Regions from separate parts of the Ornithinibacillus sp. 4-3 genome, predicted to be linked through region 1. Evidence: a T-box and tRNA genes for the amino acid it is inferred to sense, from the RefSeq annotation. Region 1 holds a T-box; the other holds one or more tRNA genes.
The links. A T-box is a leader RNA that pairs with one kind of tRNA and senses whether it is charged. The one in region 1 lies ahead of AB4Y30_RS10640 (valine--tRNA ligase), so its partner is inferred to be a tRNA-Val.

Region 1 (3,364 bases):
CCAGATTTCTTCGGTAATAAATGGCATATATGGATGTAACATACGCATCGTTTGATCAAGTACATGTGCTAGAACAGAACGAGTCGTTTTCTTCTGTGCTTCGTCTTCTCCATAGAGTACAAGCTTTGCCATTTCAATATACCAATCACATAAGTCATCCCAAATAAAATTATATAGATAACGGCCAGCTTCACCGAATTCATATTTATTTGTATTGGATGTAACATGTTCAATCGTTTCATTTAATCTTGTTAAAATCCACTTATCTGCAATCGATTTCTCACCTGTTAAATCAATATCCTCGTAAGTAAAGCCTTCTAAATTCATTAATGAAAATCGAGAAGCATTCCATACTTTATTCGCAAAGTTCCAAGTCGCCTCTACATTTTCCCATTGGAAACGTAAATCCTGTCCAGGCGAAGATCCTGTTAATAAGAAATAACGTAAAGAGTCTGCTCCATATTTCTCAATAACATCCATTGGATCAACACCATTGCCTAGTGATTTACTCATTTTTCGACCTTGTGCATCACGAATTAATCCATGAATAAGCACATCTTTAAAAGGTCTTTCCTCTGTAAATTCAAGAGATTGGAAAATCATTCGAGAAACCCAGAAGAAAATAATATCATACCCTGTTACTAACACATCTGTTGGGAAATAACGTTTGAAATCAGCGCTTTCTTCATCTGGCCAACCCATTGTTGAAAATGGCCATAGTGCCGAAGAAAACCATGTATCTAATACGTCTTCATCCTGTGTCCAGTTCTCAATATCTGCTGGTGCTTCTTTTCCAACATATATTTCCTTTGTTTCCTTGTGGTACCATGCTGGGATTCGATGCCCCCACCATAGTTGACGTGAAATACACCAATCACGAATATTTTCCATCCAATGTAAATAGGTTTTCTCAAAGCGGTTTGGTACAAAATTAACCTTGCCTTCCTCTTCTTGTAGATTAATTGCTGCATTTGCAAGAGGCTGCATTTTTACAAACCATTGTGTAGATAAATATGGCTCTACCACTGCTCCACTACGCTCCGAATGTCCTACTTGATGAACATGCTCTTCTATTTTGAAAAGTACCCCTGCATCTTGCAGGTCCTTAATGATTTGTTTACGACACTCAAAACGATCCAGTCCTTGATAAATGCCAGCATTTTCATTCATGGTGCCATCTTCATTCATCACAAGCACACGCTCTAATTGATGGCGATTACCGATTTCAAAGTCATTTGGATCATGAGCTGGTGTGATTTTAACAGCTCCAGAACCAAATTCCATATCAACATAATCATCTGCAACAATTTTTATTTCTCGCCCAACGATTGGTAACACAACTGTTTTTCCTACGAGGTGCTTATAACGCTCATCTTCAGGATGCACAGCAATTGCTGTATCTCCAAGCATTGTTTCTGGACGTGTTGTAGCTATTTCAATGAATTCATCACTATCTTTAATCGGATAGCGTAAATGATAGAAATTACCTTGTATTTCTTTATAAATTACTTCAATATCTGATAAGGCAGTTTTTGTTTGTGGATCCCAGTTAATAATATACTCTCCACGATAAATTAAGCCTTTTTCATATAAACGAATAAATACTTCTTTTACTGCTTCAGAAAGACCTTTATCCATCGTAAAACGTTCACGTGAATAATCTACACCAAGCCCTAGTTTCCCCCATTGCTCACGGATAAAGCTGGCATATTCCTCTTTCCATTCCCAAACCTTTTCTACAAACTTTTCTCTTCCAAGATCATAACGTGATATTCCTTGCTCACGTAATGTTGCTTCTACTCTTGCTTGTGTAGCAATACCAGCATGGTCCATTCCAGGTAACCAAAGCACATCATAACCCTGCATACGCTTCATACGAGATATCGTATCTTGCATGGTTGTATCCCAAGCATGACCTAAATGTAGTTTTCCAGTTACATTTGGTGGTGGAATAACAATGGTATAAGGCTCCTTATTCGGATCATCCTTTGCTTCAAAATACTTTCCTTCTAACCAAAATTGATAACGATTTTTCTCCACCTCTTGCGGATTATATTTTGTCGATAATGTGTTTGCTTGTTGATTATCCATGTAAATCCTCCTTTTTATACATAAAAAAACCTTTCCATCCAATAAAGGACGAAAAGGTATATTTCCGTGTTACCACCTTAATTTACAAGTTAAAAAAAACATGTACACTCAATTTTATAACGGAGATTCTCCGGCATTCTTCTACTGATTTCAAAGAAGCTGCATCCAGGGCGACCTTCTAAATTAATAAACCTAGAGAACTTTCAGCAAATGTTCCCCTCTCTACAAGGCATTAATCTATACTCTTCCCCTTCATCGCATTCACAAATGATTCACTTTTTAACAGATATTGATTTCATTTTAAAACCAATTCATAAAAAAAGCAACATTTTACATAAGAAATGCACAAATGCAACAGCTGAAAACATAGAATATAGCAAGCGGGCGGAAGGAGGATTGATTCATGTGGCTAGATTTTATCGTTATCGTCTGCCACCTTGGGCAAGAAACTGTATTTTCATTTGTGAAAAAGCGACATTACCTATTCTTATCTTTCAATTGATCCGAACATTATTTTTCCCAACTACATTAGATGTGCTTCTCCTAGGAATCTTTGTTGGTTTATTTATTGCCTTTCATTTAGAATGGATTTAAGATTTTTCTTGTTGTTCCACATGATCAGCAAAATGAAGACCAAAAATAATTTTCCGATAAAGCTTTTGTAGCTTCTGTACTGCTACTACCATATCTATTCGATGTAAAATGGACTGTTCAATCGTTTGCATATATTTGCTCATATCTAATAAATAAATGATCAGAAGCAGTAATTCTAACTTATTCAAAGGATTCACTTGGATATATGAACCAAAGAATAATTCATTCCAATCTTTAAAGTCCTTATCATAATACGTAGCTTCTTGGGAGAAGAGATGAACTAAATCATGTATAGCATTTTCAAAATAGGCATTTTCCCAACTTATTAAATGAAGTCTATTTGTACCAACAAAATGTTCTCGCCTTACATTTCCATGACATAAACTAATACTCCATTCATGCTGGTTATTTATTTCTTCAATGAATACAGAAAGCATGGTCAATATTCGTTCTATTGCTATGTTCATCTCTCGGTAATGCGTACAAACTTGTAATTCAACTGGCGACATATAATGCTGACGCTCAAATAACTCTACCCATTCAAGTAATCGAGTCTGCATTTGCCTACAATATGATTCATATTGATTAAAAGTTTTTACAGTTTGTTGCAATGGAAATACTGTACTTTTTTTGGTGTGCACATGCACATTTGCTAAAACCTGAAAATATTTAGACCAAT
Region 2 (3,364 bases), 920 kb from region 1:
AGAACATAAGTTTAAAAGTTTGTACATATTGTTACTAATTGCAGTTGCAATTTTACTTTCATGGTAAATGGAGTCAAAGCATGTCCCCTTTTTGGAAATCGGCAAGAGATAGGTTATATTTTTTAAAATCATTTAGATACTTTTATCTAACTATTCGTCCATCTTTTTCTCTTAAAGTTTTTAAAAACAATTAAAATATAAAAATTTACTAGATATCTAGGCTATAACCTAAGAAAGATATGAAACCAAGAAAAAACGGCGAAATTAATCGCCGCTTTCGAAATCTTTAAATGCTCCATTTGATTCTTCTATTATAACCTTTAAAATTTCTTCGTATTTTACCGCTAGTTCATCGTGAATTTTCGTGTCACGGTCATCATAATCATTGACTACCATTTCGAAGCCAGTTTGTTGCAGGTCTCCAAATTGTTCAGATAATCCTAATTCTTCAATTTCATTTTCGAAGTATGCTATATCATAAAGCGCTTGTTCTACAAGTTGCATTTCAGCAGTATAGTCCATTTGATTTACTCGGAATTGCGAATCGTGCGCCCAATTTTTGGAAAGCTCATTAACGAAACTTTCAAGTGAATCATAATTCGAGTCTAAGTCGTCTCCATAAGTGAAAAATTCAATTTCAAGATCCGAGGCAGGAATAGCGCCACCATTCCAAGCCTTCTCCATTTCTAAAACTTTGTCGCCATCCAACGTATGTGTTACGCCATATGTTTCTCCTTCTCCATCGTGATTGACCGCAATGTCAAGGTCATGCAATAATTGCTTCATGTATTTGTTGGCTTCCCTCATCTCGTCAGGCGTTTGTTCCCATTGTTCTACAAGTTCAACCGCTTCTATCGCTTCTCCGCTATATCCTAAATGTGAAGTTCGAACAAATTGCAAATGACCAAGTATCGATTGAAGCATGACCAAATTCTTCATGTCTTCACCTATTGTTTTACCTTCTACCCATGGTCTCATTTCGAGCTTCAATTCCGAAATTGCTTCTGACTTCAAATAATACGTAAATCCCTCGTCATTCCCTGATTGTTCAATTCTTGGATCGTCCAAATCCCCTTCAAGAATTTCGATAGATTTCGTAATCCATTCACCAAAGTTTTCGCTGCTTTCCCACAGAAGCAACTCATCTTTTTCTTGTTCCGCAACAACTTCATCTATTTTGTCAGTTGCTACTGTATCACTTTCTACTTCTTCCTTATTTTTGATTGTTGCCAAATCACCACAACCAACAAGCAGTCCCCCAACCATGATACTCGATACACTTAATTTCAAAAACTTATTCATAATTGAGCCCCTTTGTCGTCATTCTCCATTAAATCAATTCTAACAAACACAAATGCCAAGTCAATAGCCTTGAAACAGACAACAGTTATCTCAGGATGTACTTATTTCAATTCTATTTATCTTTTAAAAATCGCTGTTCCAAATAAGAATTCTCTATTCTATTCATTTCTTACCTATCTACAGCTTATTCATTACGGATTTTTCTTTTAATTTATCTATCTCCATAAAAAAACTTGATTTGCTATCAACCTTTTTTATAATTTATATGATTCCGACTGCATTCCTCTAAATTTCTACACATTTTTGAAAGCAAATAAAAAGCCATCTTCACAAGAATATGAAGTGGCTTAAATCTATGAGCCGTACAGGATTTGAACCTGTGACCCCTTCCCTGTCAAGGAAGTATTCTCCCGCTGAACTAACGGCTCGTAATAATTATTATTGTCAAGGTGGCGCTCTCCCAGCTGAGCTACGGAATCAGATATATTTGAAGATGCAGAATTTATTATAGGTGATTCTTTATTTAAAGTCAACTACAGCTATAAAGCGAGATTCCTATCATATCTAGGAATCTCGCTTATTTTAATCTCTATTTTTAATCCAATTAGATGGAGCTACATTTAGGCTCATATTAATTTGTTTATATTCCAGGTACTGGTCTAAGCCATAGGTTCCTAGGTCTCTACCTATTCCACTCTGCTTATATCCGCCCCATGGCGCTTCATTATACGTATTATGGTACGTATTAATCCAGGTAATTCCAGCACGTACTTTTTTAATAACACGCATTGCTTTTGCTGAATCATTTGTGAATACACCACCAGCTAATCCATAAATGCTATCATTGGCAAGTGCAATAGCTTCTTCTTCTGTCTTAAATGTTTGTACAACTAAGACTGGTCCGAAGATTTCTTCTTTCACAATTCGCATATCTGGAGTAGTATTCGTAAAAATGGTCGGTTCTAAATAATGGCCTTTTCCATCAATAGGATTTCCTCCACAAGCTAGTTCTGCACCTTCGTTTTTACCTATTGCAATATAGTTAAGCACTCGTTCAAAATGTTCTTTAGAAATCAGCGGCCCCATATCTGTTTCTTTAGCTAATCCATTGCCTACTTTAATTTTCTTTGTTAATGCAACAAGGGCTTCCATAAATCTATCGTGCAGGGACTCGTGTAAAATGAGTCTTGATCCAGCTGAACATACTTGACCTTGGTTTGAGAAAATAGCAAAAGATGCATGATCCACTGCCGCTTCAAAATCAGCATCATCGAATATGATTAATGGTGATTTTCCACCCAATTCTAAGCTTACTTTCTTAATCGTATCTGCTGAAGCCTGAATGATTTTCTTTCCAGTTGCATTTCCACCTGTAAACGTAACCTTATCTACTTTAGGATGTCTTGTAATCTCTGCTCCAACTGAAGCTCCGTCTCCAAGTATTAAATTCACTGTTCCCTTTGGAAAACCAACTTCATCAATCAGTTCAAAAAATTTAATTAAAGTTAGTGGTGTTGTCTCCGCAGGCTTTATTACGATAGAGCATCCAGCGGCTATAGCAGGAGCGAGTTTTTGCATTGCCATTAATAATGGGTAATTCCATGGAACAATCGCCCCAACTACGCCAACGGGTTCAGCAATAACCAATGTTTGAACATTATCAGGAACATCAAAGGTTTGTCCGTTTGGCTTTGTAGCTAGTCCTCCATAATAGCGCAATTGATTTACTGCATCGTGAATATCATAAATAGCATCATCCAACACTTTTCCAGCATTCAATGTTTCAATAATCGCAAATTCCTCTACTCGTTCTTCTAATAAATTAGCTAAGGCAAATAGCTTATCTGCCCGATCGCGCGCATAGCTTTCTGACCAACCATCCTGATAAAAGCTACGATAAGCAGCTTCTACTGCTTGCGCAGCATCTGATTCATTTCCATCTGCGACTGTTGCAATAACCTCTTCCGTTGCTGGGTTAATCATTTCTCTTGTTGCTCCTGATGCACTGTCTACCCATTCACCATCAATATACATATTTTGTTTCTCTTGTAATTGTGCTTGT

Region 2: it encodes a tRNA-Val, which carries the amino acid that the T-box ahead of AB4Y30_RS10640 (valine--tRNA ligase) is inferred to sense. The anticodon was not compared.

What each region holds. Positions count from the first base shown of each region.
Region 1 covers NZ_CP162599.1:2,157,399-2,160,762, forward strand. The annotation lists gene AB4Y30_RS10640 (valine--tRNA ligase) at 1-2,091, opposite strand, end outside; T-box leader at 2,133-2,356, opposite strand; gene AB4Y30_RS10645 (hypothetical protein) at 2,497-2,685, shown strand; gene AB4Y30_RS10650 (hypothetical protein) at 2,682-3,364, opposite strand, start outside.
Region 2 covers NZ_CP162599.1:1,239,676-1,243,039, reverse strand. The annotation lists gene AB4Y30_RS06025 (hypothetical protein) at 1-67, shown strand, start outside; gene AB4Y30_RS06020 (hypothetical protein) at 265-1,302, opposite strand; tRNA gene AB4Y30_RS06015 (tRNA-Val) at 1,659-1,730, opposite strand; gene AB4Y30_RS06010 (aldehyde dehydrogenase family protein) at 1,885-3,364, opposite strand, start outside.